DNA from 3 places in the Priestia sp. YIM B13490 genome. Region 2 is predicted to be linked to each of the others. Evidence: riboswitches for the same ligand, from Rfam matches in the RefSeq annotation. Region 2 holds a riboswitch; each other region holds the start of a gene.
The links. A riboswitch is a leader RNA that binds a small molecule or an ion and turns the genes downstream of it on or off. The one in region 2 is predicted to bind cobalamin.

Region 1: another riboswitch for cobalamin. It lies ahead of ACFX4R_RS13985 ((2Fe-2S) ferredoxin domain-containing protein); the one in region 2 lies ahead of nikA (nickel ABC transporter substrate-binding protein).
Region 3: another riboswitch for cobalamin. It lies ahead of ACFX4R_RS16180 (ribonucleoside-diphosphate reductase subunit alpha); the one in region 2 lies ahead of nikA (nickel ABC transporter substrate-binding protein).

What each region holds. Positions count from the first base shown of each region.
Region 1 is NZ_JBHZOT010000003.1:788,939-796,445, forward strand. It holds gene ACFX4R_RS13975 (sirohydrochlorin chelatase) at 1-573, opposite strand, end outside; gene cobJ (precorrin-3B C(17)-methyltransferase) at 592-2,214, opposite strand; gene ACFX4R_RS13985 ((2Fe-2S) ferredoxin domain-containing protein) at 2,228-2,608, opposite strand; cobalamin riboswitch at 2,710-2,889, opposite strand; cobalamin riboswitch at 3,008-3,186, opposite strand; gene ACFX4R_RS13990 (hypothetical protein) at 3,333-3,491, opposite strand; gene ACFX4R_RS13995 (M42 family metallopeptidase) at 3,842-4,879, opposite strand; gene ACFX4R_RS14000 (cation:dicarboxylate symporter family transporter) at 4,989-6,260, opposite strand; gene brnQ (branched-chain amino acid transport system II carrier protein) at 6,647-7,507, shown strand, end outside.
Region 2 is NZ_JBHZOT010000009.1:32,167-39,673, forward strand. It holds gene rluF (23S rRNA pseudouridine(2604) synthase RluF) at 1-540, shown strand, start outside; gene ACFX4R_RS22445 (TRM11 family SAM-dependent methyltransferase) at 577-1,530, opposite strand; gene ACFX4R_RS22450 (hypothetical protein) at 1,791-1,949, shown strand; gene ACFX4R_RS22455 (tautomerase family protein) at 2,117-2,506, shown strand; gene ftsZ (cell division protein FtsZ) at 2,866-3,870, shown strand; cobalamin riboswitch at 3,873-4,062, shown strand; gene nikA (nickel ABC transporter substrate-binding protein) at 4,207-5,748, shown strand; gene ACFX4R_RS22470 (GNAT family N-acetyltransferase) at 5,820-6,347, shown strand; gene ACFX4R_RS22475 (CitMHS family transporter) at 6,659-7,507, opposite strand, start outside.
Region 3 is NZ_JBHZOT010000004.1:354,977-362,483, reverse strand. It holds gene ACFX4R_RS16190 (o-succinylbenzoate--CoA ligase) at 1-714, shown strand, start outside; gene menC (o-succinylbenzoate synthase) at 718-1,821, shown strand; cobalamin riboswitch at 2,101-2,286, shown strand; gene ACFX4R_RS16180 (ribonucleoside-diphosphate reductase subunit alpha) at 2,420-4,663, shown strand; gene ACFX4R_RS16175 (ribonucleotide-diphosphate reductase subunit beta) at 4,680-5,723, shown strand; gene ACFX4R_RS16170 (hypothetical protein) at 5,753-5,956, opposite strand; gene ACFX4R_RS16165 (DUF1540 domain-containing protein) at 6,023-6,181, opposite strand; gene ACFX4R_RS16160 (DUF2325 domain-containing protein) at 6,389-6,670, shown strand; gene ACFX4R_RS16155 (hypothetical protein) at 6,725-7,480, shown strand; gene ACFX4R_RS16150 (flavodoxin) at 7,496-7,507, shown strand, end outside.

The sequences.
Region 1 (7,507 bases), on a different contig from region 2:
TTTTTTAGCGCCCAATTTCAAACATCGCTCCACGCCTTCATCAATCAGTGGAGCGGTCACGCCCATAAAAGAAGTTTCAACGATTTTATAATTTGTTTTTTCCCAAAGAAGGCGCGTAATTTTATATAAATCACTGTTTGCATCAGGATCACTTCCCCCTCGCCCTAAGACGATAACAGCCGTGTCTTCAGCTGGAGTTTCTAAATTCTCTCCTGATTCTTGTAATCTCGTTTTTAAAATTTCAAGGGCTTCTTCATGAACGCCAATGGGACGTCCGTATACGAAGTTTACGTGTGGATATTTTTCCTTAGCTTCATCTATAGCCGCCGGAATATGTATTTTAGAGTGGCCAGCAGGCAAGAGCATAATTGGAATTACAACTACATCTTTTGCTCCTTTTGCCACACATGTATCAATGCCTTGACTTACATTTGGGCGTTCAAATTCTAGAAAACACGTTTCTATTAAGATAGATGCGTCCCAATCATGCTTCATAGTCGAAATAAATTCGCGAATTTGATCGTTCCCTTCAGGATCTCTGCTTCCATGACCGACAAATAAAACTGATTTCATATAATGCCCTCCCATTTTTTAATCTCCACACGGAGCTGGTTCTACTTTTATTTTTGGTGTTATATCTTGATAGTCGAATCCATAAACGTTCTTCACACGCTTAAAGAATTTATGAAATCGCTCATTAGGATGACCTTTTTCTTTATATTCATGGACAATGTTCTCCACTATTTCAACAATGTCATCGGGTGCTATGCCTTCCGCCACAATTTGACCTGAATGCGCATTTCGTCCAACCGTTTTAGCTCCTAAAAATAAATCAAACGCACCTTTTCTATAGACAATGCCGATATCTTCTTGAACTGCGCCATAACAGGCCATACCGCATCCATTAATACCAAGCTTCAGCTCTTTTGGCATGTCCATTCCCCCGAGGCGTTTTTGTAATTCTTCCGTATGTGGAATAGCATCGCTTTTTTCTCCATCACAAAAATCACACGCTTTAATTGTGAACACGTCTCCGACCGGAGATAGTAAAAAGGAAGCTGCTTGGAGCTTTTTAATAATCACATCTGGCTGGGCTGTTGGAATTTGAAGTTTGATTTGATGGTCAGGTGTATACTCCATCGTACCTTTTTCACCAACAACTTCTGCTAGTGTTGTCATTTGAACAGGCGTGAATTTCTTATTGGCAAGTCCTGGACTAACCGCGACTTCGAAAATTGACTGTATTGGCTGGTGTACGACCCCAGAAGTGGTTTCACCTAAAATTGCTTGAAGCGCTTCTTCTGCAAGAGCTCGTGAAGTTGCTGTTTCTTCTGGTTTGGTCTGAACTGCTTCAATTGCTGAAGCTGTTTGCTCTACAGTCTCTTCTTGATCGAGAGCCCATGGTTCTGCTTCTTTTCGAAGTCGCTGATGCGGTCTTAGCGGCTGCTCCGTTTGGTTGAGGGTATATTTCCGCTGATACCCGCGCGGTGTAATCATTAAATCGTCGTAAAAGAACGTAGATGAATTTCCGACAACAACGGTAGTCAGCATGCCTATTTCATGGTTTAACATGTCTTTTAAGTTAGTCATTACGACTTCTTCACGGTCACGATAAGCGCTTTTCACAAGACCAACAGGCGTATCAGGAGAACGGTACTTTAATAGAATCCTTTGCGCTTCAACAATTTGTCTTGTTCGTCTTCCGCTCTTTGGGTTGTAAAAAGCCACTACAAAATCTGCTTGTGCAGCTGCTTCAATTCTTTTTTCGATTAGATCCCACGGCGTAAGGTGGTCACTTAAACTAATCGTACAAGCATCGTGCATCACGGGCGCTCCAAGGAGAGATGCGCATGAATTGATAGCCGAAATGCCAGGAATTACTTCCAGCTCTACGCCCGTTTCTTTTTTCCAGCCTTTTTCAATCAACACTTCATATACAAGGCCTGCCATTCCGTATACTCCTGCATCTCCGCTCGAAATGACAGCTACGGTTTTTCCTGCTTCGGCTTGCTTTACAGCTTCCTGTGCACGGCTTACTTCTTCGGTCATTCCCGTACTAATAATTTGCTGATTCGTTAACAGTCCTTGAATTAATTCCACATAGGTTTTGTAACCGATGATCATATCACTTTCTTGAATGGCTTCTCTTGCTCGCTGTGTAATATGTTCAAAGCTCCCCGGCCCAAATCCAATAACTAACAGTTTACCTTTCATGCTAGCTCCTCCTTTATGCGTTACTTTTTACTTTGTCAATTCCTTCTATGGAGTCACTGTTTTCCGGAGAAACGAAACCATTTTGATCATATTCATAAATAAGCGATTCCTTTACACTGCAGCCTCCTGCTAAATGCTCTTCGACAATCCGGTGAGCCACGGTTTCAGTGACCTGCTTGTACCAATCTCCTGAAGGATAGACGATAGCTACAGGAGCATCTTTGCATCGTCCGTTACAGCGCGTACGCGTTGTATGAACCGTTTCATCCAAATCCAGTTCCGTCACTTTATTTCGAATAGCTTGTGTGGCTTCTTCTCCACCTTTTCTCATACAGCTGCTTCCATTACAAATCAATACGTGATGTTTTGTTCCGTTTAAGTTCCACGTCGTCACACTCATTCGCTCCTTTACTAAAAAAAGCGCCTCTATCAATGATAGAGGCGCAGAAAATTCAAACTAAGTTTTTGCACTTCCACCTATATCCCGTAGGGTAAGCTTCGCATTAGAAAAAGGCTGGTTTCCTGACTTCGATTCATCACTTGATTGCGCCTTCCCAAATACAGTGGCATATGCAATCAGCTCCTCTTCACAGTGGCGGGTACCGCGCTGGCTTCACACCAGACTTCCCATTTAACGCAATGTGAACATTGCGCACCTTTTTTGCACGATATGTAGTTTTTCGATACGAGAAAAACCCGCTTCGCTAATATGCGAGCGGGTAAAACGTCAGAATAAGAGTGTACACGAATGCCACTTTAAGCCAACGTTTCCCTTCCCGCTCCCCGGAGAAATAGAAACTTCACAATAAAGACAGGTCTCCTGACTTGTGTATCATTCTACTTGAGAACCTTCCCGTGATTTTTTCACAGTGGTTATACTCGTTCGTCCACACTTACAGTTGCGGGGGCAGTACTGGTCTTTCACCAGTTTCCCTATTAAGCCTTCTTGGCATCTTTACTGTTGCTGTTTGATATATATGAACCTTTTAAACTATCAGAATAATAGAAGTAACTACCATATCATAGCGTACATTTTTTTTTATTTCAACTCTATTCTTTTCGGAAGATACAAGCACCTATAAAAAAACAAGAGCATAAAGTCAGCTCTTGTTTTTTCATTATATAGCTACTAATGTTAAATGAGGATCATTATAATACACCACTTCTGAAAGAACTTTACAGCCATTTGTTTTGGCAAAAGCTTCTCTCGCCTGCTTTTCAGTTTCAAATTCAAACATTTTCATTTCTTTTCCAGCATATACCGTCAGTACCCACATGAAAAGATTCGCCTCCGATTATTGTAGTGATCGCTATATCCACATTATGCCGAAACCATTTCCTTTTGAAAACCCATTCTACAAAACTTGTCACAAGAAACTTTTAAAAATTTAAAAACATTTTAACTTCTGTAAATGAACAAAATGTACAAAAGGTTTAAGCAATATTATACCTCTTTAAAAAGGTGCTTTTTTAACCAACTGTTGCTTCACCAGTAAAAAATATATAGTATTTATTAAAAAAAGAAGCCGGACAGCCGGCTTCTTTTTTAGGAAAGGAAAGTACAGACATCACAATCCCGTCCTGCTCTTTATTTTGCATAAAAATACACTAATTAAATATTGCTTTCTTAAAGCAGAACCATGTTCGACTGCACATAGTGATAAAGAAGCTTATACGTATGGTTTAATGAATCTTGATGCGTTCTCTCAAACGCATGAGAAGAATCAATTCCTGGACCAATTAAGCCGTGTACGATATCGTGTCCGGCACGAATAGCAGCAGAAGCATCTGATCCGTAAAACGGATAAATATCTAATTTGTACTGAATATCATGCTGCTTAGCTAGCTCCACCAAATGCTTTCTCAAACCGTAATGATATGGGCCGCTTGAATCTTTTACACAAATAGACACGGTGTATTCATCGGTAGATTGTCCATCTCCCATAGCACCCATATCAACCGCTAAGTATTCTACTGTTTGAGGCGTAATGTTCGAATTCCCTCCGTATCCAATTTCTTCATTATTTGAAATGAGAAAATGCGTAGTGTATGGCAGTTCGATCTGTTCTTCTTGAATTGTTTTTATGAGCTGGAGCAATAAAGCTACGCTTGCTTTATCATCGAGATGACGAGATTTAATAAAACCGCTTTTTGTTATTTCTACACGAGGATCAAACGAAACAAAGTCGCCTACTTCAATTCCAAGGCTGCGAACATCTTCTGCGCTATGTACTTTTTCATCCAGTCGAATTTCTATATTTTCTTGATTTCGCTCAGCTTTCCCTGCATCTTTATACACATGAACAGATGTTTGATGCATAAGGATGGTTCCTGTAAATACTTCTCCTGATGAAGTTTCAATTTCACAATATTCTCCTTCAATAGAATTGTAGCGAAACCCTCCAATCAAGTCGATTTTCAGACGTCCACTCGGTTTGATTTCTTTTACCATAGCACCTAATGTATCGACATGAGCCGTCAGCATGCGGTGGTGATCTGTATCTTTACCGGGAATAGTAGCGACTAAGCCTCCTTTTCGATTGCGGTACGTTTGAATATTTAGCTCTTTTATATAGTCTTCGACAAATGAAATTACCTTTTCTGTATTTCCAGAAGGACTGGGAATCGAAACAAGCTTTTTAATTAACTGAACAGTTTCCGTCATTATGACACTTCCTTTGTCTCTCATTTCTTTTATTTTACCATATGTTTCAAAAAAGATAACAGTCAGCTCCAAACAAAACAAGCCGGGCAGCTGCCCGGCTTGTTTTGTTTTAAGCTATGTTTGATTTCTTTAATTCATTTGTATAATTTAATGATTTTTGCTTATCAAATTCGCCTTCAGACTTTGACATCACAATTGCAGCTAAAGCATTTCCTACTACGTTAACTGTGGTACGCATCATATCAAGAATGCGGTCAATTCCTGCAATAAATGCCATGCCTTCAAGAGGGAAGCCCATAGATTCAAGTGTAGCAAGTACAACTACAAACGATGCTCCCGGTACACCAGCCATTCCTTTTGAGGTTAACATTAGCACAAGAAGGAGCTGAATTTGATCCATAATGGAAAGGTCGATGCCGTACATTTGAGCAATAAACAGCGATGCCAGCGCCTGATAAATGGTTGAACCATCTAAGTTAAACGTGTAGCCTGTTGGAATAACAAACGATGTAACCGATTTAGAACAACCGAAGTCTTCCATCTTTTTGATAAGAGATGGTAAAACGGCTTCTGAACTTGCCGTTGTAAAAGCAAGAAGCAGCTCGTCTTTTAACACTTTTATCAGCGTAAACATGCTTGTTCCAGCCATTTTAGCAATAATTCCAAGAACCACAAGCACAAAGAAAATCATGGTGAAGTAAACGGCGAACACTAATTTTCCTAATGGAATAAGTGATCCGACACCAAACTTTATAATATTAACACCAATAAGTGCAAATACACCTACTGGAGCAAATTTCATCACCAAATTAGTTACCCAAAACATTGCATCCAAGACGCCTTCAAAAAAGGCTAAAACAGGTTTTCCTCTCTCTCCAATCGAAGCTACGCCTACACCAAACAGTACGGAAAATAAAATGATTGGTAAAAGATCGCCCTCTGCTACCGATTGAAAGACGTTTGTTGGAACAATATGAAGAAGCTCTTGAGCAATGCCAGTACTTTCAGACGTTTTTGCCGTTGCCTCATATTGAGAAATATCGCTTTTTTCAATATGTCCCATATCAACCCCTGCACCAGGGTGGAATAAGTTCGCGGCAATAATCCCCACTACAATAGCAATGGTTGTAACAATTTCAAAATAAAGAATTGTTTTTCCGCCAAGCTTACCTAATTTTTTGATATCGCCTACTCCTGCGACCGCTACGATTAATGCTGAAATCACAATCGGTACGACAATCATCTTAATTAAATGAATAAATATGTCTCCAACCGGCTGTAAAATAGAAATGGCTGTATCGCTTCCATAAAAAATAGCACCTACAGCTACGCCTAAAATCAGTCCAATTAGAATCTGAGTTGCTAGACCTAACCTTTTCACTTTCTTGCTCCTTTCGCACAGTTGACTTTCATCCATCGAGCATATGCGGTTCCGCGAACCGTGTATAAATATACATCCTTACAGCACCTTATGTAAACAGTTCTTTACTAAAAGGATGTAAGGCCGCACATGCGAATTTTTAAAAGCCACGGTTCTGTTTTATCATATCAAATAATTGTTGTATATTGAGATTTTTTTGCTAAGTATTTTTCTATTTTTGCTATTTCAGCGAATAAATTAAAAAAATAAAATTTTATATTGAAATATGCATTTTAGGTTAGTATAATACGATACATGTTTATTTTTATTATTCGAATATAAAATTCTGAAAATTTTAATTATTCAACACGATAATAAAAAGCATTTATAATTTTGGAGGTTTTAACGTGTCAAACAAAGTTCCTTTTTCATTTATAGTGGTTATTGGCTTTATGCTTTTTGCCCTATTCTTCGGCGCAGGTAATTTAATCTTTCCTGCAATGTTAGGTCAGTCTGCTGGAAGCAATATTTGGTCAGCAAACGCTGGATTTTTAGTAACGGGTGTAGGTCTGCCTCTTCTAGGCGTTCTCGCATTTGGTTTTTCCGGAAAAGAGGATTTGCAGTCTTTAGCTAGTCGCGTACACCCAGCTTTCGGTATTATCTTTACTACGATTTTATACTTGGCAATCGGACCGCTTTTTGCGATGCCAAGAACGGGAAGCGTTTCGTTCGAAATTGGCGTTAAGCCTTTTTTATCAGAAAATCCAGGGCATCTTCCCCTTATCATTTTCACGGTAATTTTCTTTACTATTACCTGCTTTTTTTCGCTAAATCCTGCGAAAATTGTCGATTTAGTAGGAAAAGTTTTAACACCTATTAAATTAACGTTTATTGGAATATTGGTAGTTGTAGCCGTTGTGAACCCAATTGGAAAATTTGAAGCACCAAGCGAAGCTTATACAACACACTCATTTTTTAAAGGCTTCCAAGAAGGCTACTTAACAATGGATACACTAGCATCATTTGTTTTTGGAATTATTATTATTAATGCAATTAAAGAAAAAGGAGCAAAAACCAACCGACAAATCATCACAATTTGTGCAAAAGCTACGGCTATCGCTGCCGTTATTTTAGCTCTTATTTATAGTGCATTGTCTTATATGGGTGCTTCAAGCGTATCAGAGCTTGGACGTCTTGATAACGGAGGTACGGTTTTGGCTGAAGTATCAAATTACTACTTCGGCTCTTACGGAGGAATTCTTTTAGGT
Region 2 (7,507 bases):
CGAAATAATGTATATATTGCGCTTAATAAACCAGTCGGCATTACAAGTACGAGTGAAAAAAAAGTAAAGGGAAACATCATTGATTTAGTCAATCACCCTTTGCGTATTCACCACGTTGGACGACTTGATAAGGATTCAGACGGCTTAATTTTACTTACAAATGACGGCGATATTATTAATGAAATTTTACGTGCAGAAAACAAGCATGAAAAAGAATATATTGTTGCAGTAGATAAGCCAATTACACCAGAGTTTATCAAAAACATGTCTGAGGGAGTAAAAATTTTAGGCACAAAAACGCTTCCTTGTGAAGTGACACAGCTGTCTAAGTATGAGTTTCAAATTATTTTAACACAGGGTTTAAATCGTCAAATTCGCCGTATGTGTGAAGTGCTCGGATATGAAGTGTACCGCCTTCAGCGCACTCGTATTATGAATATCCATTTAAATAACTTACCTGTTGGGCAATGGAGAGATTTAACGAAAAAAGAGCGTACGCAGCTATTCAAAGAATTAGACTATGAACCTAAAGAGTGGTAAATCAAAAGACACCAGCCTGTTAGACTGGTGTCTTTTTTATTCGCATACAACTACTTGTCTAGAAAAAACGCTTTTGCGCGCTACGCAGCGATCTGAAATAGAAAAGCCCGCTTCATGAATCATATGGTCAATCGTATCTACTGTAATCACGACTACTTTATCCGCAAAGCGGCGCGCGTGTTTTAAAATAGAAAGCTGATCTTCAGGCGTCGCGTGGGTGTAGAGATTGTAAGGCATGTCGATGATAGCTACATCATAGTGAGTTGTAACATCTGAAATCGGTCCAGTTTTGACATCACCGCTTAAGCCGAAATGCGCAATATTTTCACGAGATCCGTCAGTCACAAGTGGATTGATATCGCGTCCTACAATATCAATGCTCATTGAAAGGGCTTCTACAAGGACTGTACCGATACCGCAGCATGGATCAATCGCTTTGATTCCTTCGGGGTTTGGAACGGCAATGTTAGCTACAGCTCTTGCAAGGCGGGTACTGAGTGCTGTAGAGTATTCACGCGGTTTTTTCAAATGATGCAGCCATACTGCTTCGCTTTTTTGATATTTCCCAAAATACCAGCGTCCTTCAAATGGAACAATGCCAAACAAATGGTCAGGGTTATGCAAGTCTGCTTCTGCTACAAAATGCCAACCCACATCACGTTCAATAGCACGCTGACCTTTATAACTTATTTTTTGATCTTTTTCCAAGTCATTAATTTTCATAAAAATGAGTTTAAATGTTTTGTCTCCGAGGTCAATATCTTCTACTTGCTTACAAATATCTGCAAGGTCATCTGATTCATACATAATATCTAATCGCTCTTTGATAAAAGGGCTTCTGCTTGGATCAAGTTTAACGGCACTTTTTATGATAGGTTTCTCAGTTTCAATTTCAAAAAGAGAGCGTCTCTCTAATTGACATAGTGAGAGTTCCTCTTCGCTGCATGCGTATGTGTAGATATACTGAGGCAGCTGCGTATGGTTATTCAATATCGTATCATCCTTTATCGTATCTAATTATCCTTCTTCTCAAACAATAGCGAGAAAAGAAGAGAAAAGCAACGAATTTAAATATATTTGGCTGTGAATAATAAATTGAAGCGCTACATAGTCCACTTATTTGACAAAACATGCTAAAATAACTGGTGATAACCTGCATGTGCTGCTGTCTATACAAAAGAACTGGATCAAGGTTTCTCAAAAATCATTTACACACTGCTGACATTTTGATGAATAGGAGAGGCTACGTGATGTCTAAAAGTGATCATGAAAAGCAACAGATGAGTCGGGCTGATATGAAAAAACAAGCCAAAACATCCTCGCAAAACCTTGTGATGAACGTACTCATTGCCATTGTATCTGTATGTATTTTAGCTCTTATTATAAATGTTTTTGTACTAATGAAATGAGCCGTTATACTGCTCATTTCTTTTTGTTAAGTTGAGCTTTTATTGAAGCATTTGAGGTCTCTTTCACTAGAGAGCACATTGTGAATAGCATATCTTTTTTTTACAAATGATAGTTGTGATATGATGAGGCAATAATATATTAGACAAAAAGCTGGAGGTTACTTAGTATGCCATTACTTAGATTTGATGTAATAGAAGGAAGAGATGAAAAAGAGTTAAAAACATTACTAGACGCTGCTCACCGAGCGATGCTAGAAGCCTTTGGCGTCCCGGAGCGCGACCGTTATCAAATTGTACATCAGCATCCTGCTCATGAAATGATTATTGAAGATACAGGTCTTGGCTTTGAGAGAAGCAAGGATTTGGTTATTATAAGTGTAACGAGTAAACAGCGAACAGAAGAGCAAAAGCAAGCACTTTACAGATTAATTGTAAAAGAGCTTGGAGAGAGTTGCGGCATTCAGCCAAACGACATTATGATTTCGATTGTTGAAAACGGTAATGCTGACTGGAGCTTTGGCATGGGAGAGGCTCAATTCTTAACTGGGAAATTATAAAACGGTTTATTATCTAGAGAAGCCCTTATTTCTAAGGGCTTTTTCTCATTTTGTCTATAAAAATATTATTCTCTTAGTCACATCTTACTCAAAATTAAATACAGACATCTGTCAAATGAATGATACAATAAGCTTATATGCCATTTTGAGTGGAAAAACCATAAAAGAGTTCGGCGTACTAATTTTAGAACAACAATAAATTTACATAAAGATGTAAAGATTTAAAGGTTAAAAGAGAAGTGTATAAAATCTGTAAAACAAAAGAACAGTTACGCGTTAAACATAGGAGTAAAAGGTTCTTCACGTGTTTTTTCGGATAATAAGAGAAAGTAATTTTGATCATTGAGGAGGAACTTAGAATGTTTGGATTTGATGCAGATGTATCGCCATTAGTGCGAATTAAAGTAATTGGGGTCGGCGGTGGAGGAAATAACACCGTTAACCGTATGATTGAACACGGTGTACAAGGAGTAGAATTTATCGCCGTTAATACGGATGCTCAGGCGCTTAACTTATCTAAAGCAGATGTGAAAATGCAGATTGGTGCGGCCTTAACGCGAGGATTAGGTGCAGGAGCTAATCCAGAAGTGGGAAGAGAAGCAGCCGAAGAAAGCAGAGAACAAATTCAAGAAGTACTGCAAGGCGCAGATATGGTATTCGTAACAGCTGGCATGGGCGGAGGAACCGGTACTGGAGCAGCTCCGGTTATTGCCCAAATTGCCCGTGAACTAAATGCTTTAACAATTGGAGTAGTCACTCGCCCGTTCAAGTTTGAAGGAAACAAACGTACGAAGCAAGCAGTAGGCGGTATTACTGCGATGAATGAATCGGTAGATACCCTTATTGTGATTCCAAACGACCGCTTGCTTGAAATTGTCGATAAAAAGACGCCTATGCTTGAAGCATTCCGTGAAGCAGATAATGTTCTTCGCCAAGGTATTCAAGGTATTTCAGATTTAATCGCTGTTCCGGGGCTGATTAACCTTGACTTTGCTGATGTAAAAACAATCATGTCTAATCAAGGATTTGCGCTTATGGGTATCGGACGAGCTTCTGGATCAGACCGGGCAATTGAAGCAGCGAAAAAAGCGATTTCTAGTCCGCTGCTAGATGCATCGATTGATGGAGCAAGAGGCGTGCTGTTGAACATTACGAGCGGCAGCAGCCTGAGTCTTTACGAAGTACAGGAAGCAGCAGATATTGTCACGTCTGCTTCTGATCAGGACTTAAATATGATTTTTGGGTCCGTGATTAATGAAGATTTAAAGGACGAAATGATGGTAACCGTTATTGCCACTGGATTTGATGATGAAGATGTTTCACCATCAGCTTCTACTTCTAGAGTTTCAAGAGCACGCTACTAAATTAAATAACCAGTTTTTATGGTGGCAATTGTTTTTCAATTGCCTTAAAAGGGAATCGGGTGCAAATCCGGAGCGGTCCCGCCACTGTAACAAGGAGCCTTATGTCAAAAAGCCACTGTCTATTTAGAGACGGGAAGGCGGTATAAGGCAATGACTTGAAGCCAGGAGACCTGCCATAAATCGCAGCACACAATAACCTACGAGGATAGGGAGGTGTTTTGGCAGAATCAAAAATAAGATAAACAAGGGATACGTTTATCTGAATTTGTTTTGAAGACAAGCACTTCTTTTTAGAAGTGCTTTTTTTGTGTATTAAAATAGAAGGTGGAAAAATCAATGATAAATAATAAAAAACTCGTATCTATGATATTTCTTGTGTTACTTTGCCTCACTGCTTGCGCTCCTAATGAAGAGAGCATAAGTATAAAAGAAAGAAAGAAAACGGATAAAAGTGTGACGTTTTTATTTAATTTTACATCTGCAACGCTTGATCCTCATACGGATGATAATTATACAGCAGTTCGTGCGGGAGTAGGGGAGACGCTTGTTAAAATCAGCAATGATTTAAAAATAAAGCCCTGGCTTGCTGAAAAGTGGAAAACGGAAGATAACGGTCTTACGTGGACATTTACGATAAGAAAGAATATTACGTTTCAAAATGGTAAAGCGCTAGATGCAAATGCCGTTAAGTCTTCTCTTCAAAGAACGATAGATCAAAGTTATGCGATGAAAAACGCTTTAAATATTAAAGAAATCAAAGCGAACGGTCATGCGCTGACAATTACATTAAAAGAACCAATGCCTAAATTTCCTTCTGAGTTAGTGCATCCAAACACAGCTATTATAGATGTTGATGTTTCTAATATAGCTAAGAAGCCTATTGGCACAGGTCCATTTCAAGTTTTGACTTTCGATCAAGGAAATCAAGTGAAGTTAGAAAGATATGAACATTATTGGAATGGGAAAGTAAAATTGAAAAATGCGATCTTTGCATTTAACGAAGATGCTAATGCGCGAGTTGCGGCTCTTCAGTCCGGAACAGCCGATATTATTTATCGCCCGCCTTTAGAAAGTTTGGGCACTTTACAAACAGATCCGTCTTTTAAGGTAAGTGGAGTACCCAGTGTGCGTACACATTTATTACTTTATAATCAAACCAATGACGCATTAAAAGACGAAAATGTAAGAAAAGCTATCGATACCTTACTGAACCGAAAAGAAATTGTCAGCAGCATCATGAACAATCAAGCGGCAGCAGCTCGAGGTCCATTTTTATCCCAATTTCCTTTTGCTGATAATAATGCTAATGAGCAAAGAGGTATGCCATCTGCTAAAAAATATTTAGAGAAAGCAGGCTATCAAATTAAAAATGGCAAAACAATCAAAAATGGAAAGCCATTATCGCTCTCTCTTGTCACATACAGCTCTCTGCCAGAACTTCCTTTGATTGCTCAGCTTATACAGTCTAATGCGAAAGAGTTAGGAATTACTATTAAGATTCATCTCGTTGAGGACAGCGATGAATATGTAATGGCAAAAGACGATTGGGATTTAGCACTGTACAGTCTTATCACTGCACCTAGAGGAGATGCAAGCTATTATTTAAGTACGAACTATTTGCCGGGCGGTGGTTTAAATGCCAGCCGGATTGATGATGAGAAGCTAACAAAAATGATTCAGCAGTTAAATTTAACCGTAGATGACGCAAAGCGAGATCAGTTAGCTAAGCAAGCAACCGCTTTGATTAATGCAGAAATGCTGACGTCATCGATTGTACATCCAAACATTGTTGTTGCTTATAATCAAAAGGTGAAAAACTGGACCACAAATCCAAGCGAGTATTATATGCTGACTCAGCATTTAGACGTAACGCCATAGTCAATATTGTGTTGTTCCTATAGGAAAAAGAGAAAGTATACAATGATAGATCAAAGGATGTGACAGTAAACGTGCAAGAAGTACCAATGTATCAAATTAAAGAAGTAAAAGAAAAGGATGCTGAAGTGATTCAGTTTGTCATGAATATGCGGAATGAGCTATTTCCTATGATGGAAAAAAATCAGCTTCCTGTGGATTTGCTTCATTTTAATGAATATTATGTTCAAGCGAAAGGCGCTGCTTTTTTTGCAGCTGTCACGGAAAATCAACAAGTAATTGGAACAATTGGTTTATACGCTTACGATGGAAGGTTTCATGCATTAAAAAAGCGATATGAACATAAAACTGCAGCCGAGATTGTAAAATGCTATGTCGATCCAGCATACCGGCGTCTAGGCATTGGACAGCAGCTGTTAAAGGCAGTGGAACAATTTGCTCAAAGTCATTTTTATGACACGTTGTATCTGCATACTCATCCTTTTTTACCGGGGGCTATTCCATTCTGGACTTCACAAGATTTTATCGAAAGGCTTGCTGAACAGGATGAGCCATGGAATACGCTGCACATGGACAGAAAAATACAACCGGTCGTAATGTAACGATATTATACAGTAATTACCATAGAATCTAGATAAGAGCTCATGCTATAATGAGCGTACTTACATTTATAGCCTGTAGGGCAAGTCCTTACAGAAAAGAACCGCGTTTCGAATTGGCTGAAACGTGGTTTTTTTCTACGAAAAACAAATAACAAAATATTTTTAAAAATATCTATGAAATCGCTTTCAAAATAATGAAATATATTATATAATTACTAATGTTGTGTTGTACTTTGTTAGTGTTAAATCAATATCCTACATGTGTGAGCCGATTGCCTTATGGTAGTCGGCTTCCTTTTTTATGGTAGAGTCTAAAAGGAAATAGCATTCGTTAAAATGGCTGTAATTGTCATCACAATAGTTGTTCCAAAGGCCCACTTGAAAAGAAACTTTTGATGCTCCCCGAAATCTACTTCAACCAGCCCAATCAGAATGAAAGTAGCGGGTACTAAAGGAGATAGGGGAAACCCAGTTGTGGAATGTCCCAATAAAGCTGCTCGTCCTATTTCTACAGGGTCTACACCAAAATTAGCTGCTGTATGGCTAATAACAGGTAAAATGCCAAAATAATAAGCATCAGGTGAAAATACAAAGCTAAGAGGAAGGCTCGTTATTGCTACAACTAAGGGAAGGTGAGGGCCCAGCCATTCAGGAGTGAGGCTGACAATGGTATTAGCCATGGCATCCATCATTTTTGTTTCTGTAAAAACGCCTGTAAAGATTCCGGCTGCAAAAACCAACGTACTAACCATTACAAAGCTGTTTGCATGACTTAAGATTCTTTCCTGCTGTTCTTTTGGATGAGGAAAATTAACAAATAAAGCAATGGCAAAAGCAATAGCAAATAAAATAGGAATAGGGAGTATGTCTACGACCAAGAGGGTCATTAAGCACAGTATCAATAAGGCATTAAACCAAAAGAGTCTAGGTGGCTTCCCAGGGGTCTCATGAACTGAAAGCTGTTCAGCAAAAGCCATTGATGAACCTTTTAAATGAATGGTTCCTAAGCGCGCTTTCTCTCTCTTTCCGAGTAGATATGCTGAAAATAAAGTCCACATCAATCCCGCTGCCATAGCTGGAATAAGAGGGTTAAATAGATCTGATACTTCTAATTGCAAACTTGCTGCGGCTCTTACGAGAGGACCTCCCCAAGGAATCAT
Region 3 (7,507 bases), on a different contig from region 2:
TTAGCTGAACGCAAGTATCCAAATACGTTTCGCTGTATGCTTTTAGGAGGAGGACCTGCACCGCTTACTATTTTAGAGGCTTGTGTGAATAAAGAAATTCCTGTTTATCAAACGTATGGAATGACAGAAACATCTTCACAGTTCGTTACGCTTTCACCTGAAGACAGTTTGCGAAAACTGGGATCAGCAGGTAAACCATTATTTCCATGTGCAATGAAAATTGTAGATGAAAAAGGAAATGAGACCAGCGAAGCAGGAGAAATCATTGTTAAAGGTCCAAATGTTACAAAAGGATACCTAAATAAACCTGAGGCTACTCAAAAAGCAATTCAACAAGGCTGGTTCTATACAGGAGATATCGGGAAAGTGGATGAAGAAGGCTTTCTATATGTGTTAGACAGACGTTCAGACCTTATTATTTCAGGTGGAGAAAATGTATATCCAGCTGAAATTGAAAATGTTTTGTTGAAGCATCCCGCTGTTAAAGAGGCCGGTGTAACGGGAGTAGCTGATGAAAAATGGGGACAAGTGCCAGCTGCATGTGTTGTTGTAAACGAAGACGTTTCAGATGAAGAATTATATTTACACATTCAACAATTTTTAGCAAAGTACAAACTTCCAAAGTACTTCGTTCGAGTAGAGGAGCTGCCGCGAACGGCTTCTAATAAAATCATACGCCGGAAGCTATCATCGTTCATACAGAAAGGGAGCTAATCGATGATTATAAAAAAAGTACATCTTTATAAAATTGACATGAAGCTTCTTTCTCCTTTTTCAACAAGCTATGGTACGGTGCAGGATCGAGAATTGATTTTGCTTGAAGTAGAAGATGAACAAGGATTTACAGGGTGGGGAGAAGTCGTTGCTTTTTCATCTCCTTGGTATACGGAAGAAACGATTCAGACGTGTTTTCATATGTTAGACGATTTTTTAATTCCCTCGCTTCTTCATAAGCAGCTTCAAAAACCAGAGGATGTTCAAAAGCTATTCAAACCTCTAAAGCGAAATAACATGGCTAAAGCAGCTTTGGACTGTGCTGTATGGGATTTGTATGCAAAGCGGCAAAATAAGCCGTTATCTGAAGTAATTGGCGGAGTAAGGTCTGCTGTAGAAGCTGGAGTGGTAGTTGGCTTAAATGACATTTCCGTAATGAAAGAACAAATAAAGACTTACATGAAAGATGGCTATAAGCGCTTTAAAGTGAAAATTAAGCCGGGTGCTGACTATGAGCTACTGAAACAAATTCGAGATGAATTTCCAAGCATTCCTCTTATGGCTGATGCCAATTCAGCTTATACGTTAAGCGATAGTGATTCATTGAAGAAACTAGATGAATTGAATTTAATGATGATCGAACAGCCGTTAAGTTCTGATGATATCCTTGATCATCGATTGTTACAAAAGCAAATAAAGACGCCGATTTGCTTAGATGAAAGTATTGTGAGCTATGAAGATGCACGTCATGCAATCGAACAAGAAAGCTGTAAGATTATCAATGTGAAAATCGGGCGAGTTGGCGGAATGTCCGTAGCAAAGCAAATTCATAATTTATGCGCCCAACATGGTGTAAAACTTTGGGTTGGAGGAATGTTAGAAGCAGGGATTTCACGAGCTCATAACATTGCCCTTGCCACACTGCCTTCTTTCACGATACCAGGTGATATTTCTGCGTCGTCTCGCTATTGGGAAAAAGATATTATTAAGCCCGAAGTAGAGGTAGAAGCCGGAGTAATAAAGGTGAAGGGAAAACCGGGGATAGGATACGATATTGATAAAAAGTTTATCAAAACAATCACAGCATTTGAAAAAGAATACAAATAATTAAAAACCGTTTTTTGATGAAAAACGGTTTTTTTATTGAGGTTGTCAATGTTTAGTAGAAAAATAGGACAAATTTTTTAAAAAGAGCACATTGTTCCATCAAGCGTATCAAAACATGTTATGATGGAATAGTTTGATGAAAAAAGTCGAAGAGTTTTATCGTAAAAAACAAAATTATTTTTGAAAATAGGTTGATAGTTTTCTAAGTTGTCCTATATAATGTGTTTATAACATAACACAATATGTTGTTTTGAAATCCATAATAAAATACTATATTTTGTGTTTTCCAGTGAAAAAGGTGTCTGATAAAAAGACTTAAAAGGGAATTTGGTGAAAATCCAAAGCTGTCCCCGCAACTGTGAATGCTGATGAAATAAGGAAATCCACTGTGAGTAAACATCATGGGAAGGCCTTAAAGTAAAAAGAAGCATAAGTCAGGAGACCTGCCTTTTTTATGTCGTTTTATCTTCTTCGGGAGGTGAGAGGGTAGAGCGAGGATTGAGAAAAGACTTAGTGTCTTCTTCTATCTTCGTTCTATTCGCTCACCGAGGTACGGTGAGCGATTTTTTATTTTGAAGTGAAGAGAGGAGCCATATTTATGGTGAATACATTAAAGCCTACAATTCTACATGAATTAACTGCATATATTGAACGTTTAAAAAAAGAATTTACGCAGCTTGATTTTTCTTTGTATGAGGAAAAGGTTATTCAAACTGTTACAGTAAAGGAAAATATGACGGACGAAAAGGTTGCAAACGTCCTAATTTTGGCAGCCTTAGAGCGTATTTCAATGGAAGAACCCGATTGGACGTACGTAGCGGCAGACGTATACTTAAACGAACTATATCGAAAAGCAGCGGACAACCGAGGTTACGATAAAAAAGAGAAGTACGGTTCGTTTTATCAGCTTATTCAAGAACTAACAAAAATCGGCATTTATAATAAGCAGCTATTAAAAACATATACAGAAGAAGAAATTAATGAAATTGCTTCAGTCATTATTCCTGAACGCGATCGTTTATTTACATACATTGGATTGTTGACATTAGCAGATCGCTATTTAGCGACATCACATGATAAGCGCGTATACGAATTACCGCAAGAACGTTTTCTTATCATTGCTATGACGCTGATGTCTCAAGAAAAGAAAGAAAATCGAACAGCATTAGTAAAAGAAGCGTATTGGGCGCTTTCTAGTCTATATATGACGGTTGCCACACCAACACTTTCAAACGCAGGAAAGAGCTACGGACAGCTATCTAGCTGCTTTATTGATACGATTGATGACAGCTTACGTGGTATTTATGATAGCAATACAGATTTGGCCACGCTTAGTAAAAATGGAGGCGGAATTGGTGTCTACCTCGGTCATATTAGAAGCCGAGGAAGTGATATAAAAGGTTTTAAAGGCGTATCATCAGGAACAATTCCATGGATGAAACAGCTAAATAATACGGCTGTAAGTGTCGATCAGCTAGGTCAACGACAAGGAGCTATTGCCGTATATTTAGACGTATGGCACAAAGACATCTTTTCATTCTTAGACGCGCGTTTGAACAATGGTGACGAACGTCAGCGCACGCATGATTTATTCACTGGCGTATGTTTGCCAGATTTGTTTATGGAAAAAGTAGAGGCACGTGAAGACTGGCACTTATTCGATCCTCACGAAGTTCGTACGCTGATGGGCTACTCGTTAGAAGATTTTTATGATGAAGAAGAAGGCAGCGGTTCGTTCCGCACTCGTTACGCTGAGTGTGTAAATAATGAACAGCTTTCAAGAGAAACAGTACCTGCTATTGAAATCTTCAAGCGCATTATGCTTTCCCAGCTTGAAACCGGAACGCCTTATATGTTTTATCGTGATACGGTTAACCGAGCTAATCAAAACCGCCACGAGGGCATGATCTACTGCAGCAACTTATGTACAGAAATTACGCAAAATCAAAGCACAACGGTCGTAACAGAGGAAATTACAGAAGACGGAAAAATTATTATTACAAAGAATCCGGGCGATTTTGTTGTATGTAATCTTTCTTCTATCAACTTAGCGAGAGCCGTAACTGAAGATGTGCTTGAACGTTTAATTCCAATTCAAGTACGCATGCTTGATAACGTTATTGAGTTAAATGATTTGCCAGTACTTCAAGCAAAACTAACAAACCAAAAGTACCGCGCAGTAGGACTTGGCACATTTGGTTGGAACCATCTGCTTGCCTTAAAGAAAATAGCATGGGAAACAGATGAAGCGGTAGCATATTGCGATGAATTGTACGAGCAAATTGCTTACTTAACCGTACAGGCAAGCATGAACTTAGCTAAAGAAAAAGGTGCATATCCATTATTTAAAGGCTCAGATTTTGAGTCAGGCGCTTATTTTGAAACACGTAAATACACAAGCGAAGCGTGGAGTGAACTGCGTAACGAAGTTCAAAGCAATGGGATAAGAAATGGCTACTTAATGGCTGTAGCACCTAATTCATCAACATCTATTATCGCGGGTTCTACTGCAAGTATTGATCCGATTTTCCGTAAGTTTTATTCAGAGGAAAAGAAAAACTATAAAATCCCGGTGACGGCACCAGATTTATCACCAGCAACAAACTGGTATTATAAGTCCGTTTATTTAATTGATCAGCACTGGAGCATTAAGCAAAACGCCAAGCGCCAGCGCCATATTGATCAATCCATTTCATTCAACTTATATGTGCAAAATGATATCCGAGCAAAAGAGCTGCTGGATCTTCATATGACGGCATGGAAAGAAAAGTTAAAAACGACCTACTACGTACGTTCAACATCAAGTGAAGTCATTGAAGAATGTGAAAGCTGTCATAGTTAAAAGGAGTGAATAATTGATGACAAGCATGTTAAAACGAGAATTAATGAACGAAACAGCTCCGAACCGTTCGACAGGAATCATTAACGGCAAGAGCTCAAATATTCTAAACTGGGATGACGTTCGATTTTCATGGGCGTTTCCTAAATACAAACGTATGCTAGCTAACTTTTGGACGCCGTTTGAAATTAATATGGGTCAAGATATTAAGCAGTTCCCTCAGTTAACGGCTGACGAACAAGAGAGCTTTTTGAAAATTATTGGCTTGCTGGCGCTACTGGACAGTATTCAATCAGATTATGCTAGCAAAGTAGCTGACTATGTAACCGATTCTTCGATTAATGCTCTAATGATTATTTTAGCGCAGCAAGAAGTGGTTCATAATCATTCGTATTCATATGTTTTATCAAGTCTTGTACCAAAAGGAAAACAAGATGAAGTATTTGAATACTGGCGCACAGACGAAAAGCTTCGCGCTCGAAATGACTTTATTACAAACGGATATAAAGCATTTAGCGAAGAAGCAACGGTTGAAAACTTTTTGAAGTCTATGGTATATGATGTTATTTTAGAAGGCCTTTTCTTCTATAGCGGATTTGCTTTCTTCTATAATCTTGCGAGAAATCAAAAGATGGTGGCGACATCTACGATGATTAACTATATCAATCGTGATGAACAGCTTCACGTTGGGTTATTTGAAAAGATTTTCAAGGAAGTACTAAATGAAAATCCAGCTTATCGTACGGAGGAGCTAGAAACGTTTGTAGTTGAAACGTTCCAAGAGGCAGCTCGTCTTGAAATTGAATGGGCGGAATCTGTTATTGGAGAAAAATTCGACGGCATCACGATGAAAGAACTGCAGCAGTATATTGAATACATGGCTAATAAACGCTGTAATCAATTAGGCTTCGGCCGAGCTGCTTTCTCAGAAGCGCCGATTGAAAATCCTCTTCGTTGGATTATTGCTTATCAAGAGGTAGATTTAGGGAAAACAGATTTCTTTGAACAGAAATCAAGACAATATACAAAAGCATCAGATGCGAATGGATTTGATGATCTATAAATACAAAAGCTGACTAATTTCCTTATTGATTAGTCAGCTTTTTTTAAGTGAATAAGTCCAAGTTCTAACGCACGTGTGGTAATTAAGTCATCAATTTCTTCTGGAATGTTTTCAAGTGTTCCCCATTTATATGTCCATAAATGAGTAAACGATTGTACATAGATTGGAAAGGTTTGTTCATTTGCTTTTATTGCTTCTTCTTTAAAAAAATGAATCAGTTGTTCAGTTTTCATATTAGTCTCCTTTTTTATGATCTTGAAGAGAGAAAAAAGACAACCCAGAGGCTGTCCTTTTGCGGGTTACGCTTCAGTTGGCTTGAACGTTTTACAGTCTGTTTCATAACTGCTTGCTGCATGTTTTCCGCTATGACTTACCACGTAAATTTCTTCTGCGCTGCAGTGATTTCCATTTTTCCAAAAGTGACAGTTATTTACTTCACAAAGAATGTTTTGTTCCAACGTTAACCCTCCTTTGTATGTGATAGCTATAGTATGGTCAAAATTCAACTAACTTATAAGAAAGGTGGTAGACTTTCATTTTAATTGAGAATTTTTATCAATTAAACATTGACAAAGAGAATCATTCTCAATTAAACTGTGTATATAGTAAAGAATACAAGTTGTTGGCAAATCATTAAATGAATAATTAATTGGGAGGGAACAAACATGTCATCAGTTATGGTTGTAGGAGGAGACAGGTTAAAGCATATTACAGATCGTTTAGCAGGAGAAGGATTTAATGAAGTAATTCATTTAGATGGCCGTAAAAGCAATATGGTGAAGCGAGAAATACCCGAACATATTGGGTTTGTATTAGTTATTACGGATTTTATTAATCACAATATGGCAAAAGTCATTAAAGAGAAAGCAAAAAAACAAAAAAAACCGATTTATTTCGTCAAACATTCATGGAGTGCTATTCGTCAAGTGATTGAGCAAATTTCATGATTTAATTTTTATTTATTATTGAGAATGAATTTCAATTAGGGTGGTGAGACATAGGTGGAACCGATAAAAGTGAATATAAAGACACTCTCTAACGACCACATCGAACAATTTATTCGATGTCCATACAAATTTTATCAGCAGCAGCTTCTTTTGAAAAAAACATCTATAGATTGGAAACAGCTCGTTCAAGTAACTGTCCATCAAATCATTAAAACATACTATAGCAAGCCAGTTGAGTATCGCTCAAACCTCTATGTTTTACAGCTCATTGAAAAATATTGGCGCCTAAAGCCAAATATGTTTTCATCACCCGTTCACTATTACGATGTGTTAGCTAAAGTAAGCGATTATTTACTAAGGTTTTTAGGAAAGAAAGCACATGTAGAATTACCGCTTTTTGTGTTTGAGAAATACAGCGTTTATGTAGAAGAAATTCAAAGCAACCTTTCTCTAACCATTGATTTTGCTGCATGGACAGAGAAGTCTTATACGGTAACAAAATTCATTCTAGATGACCATGAAGAAGTGAAAAACGCCATGAAAGACTTTATTATCGTTTTTTCGAAACAAGCTTTTAAAAAGGTTCCTGAACAAATTCGTTTTTATTCATTATTAACTGGAGAAACAACAACTTATCATATTGCACCAGACGATTATCAAAAAGCCATACTTCAACTACATATTGTCAAAAGTGTGTTAATGGAACCAAAACATTTTCAAAAGAATTATGCATCCAGTGAGTGTGAAAACTGTCCTCTTCAACGAGAATGCGCTGAAGAAGGGGATATGCGGCCGACACTGCTGGTGTAAAGGAGCGTCATTTACATGAAGGAAATC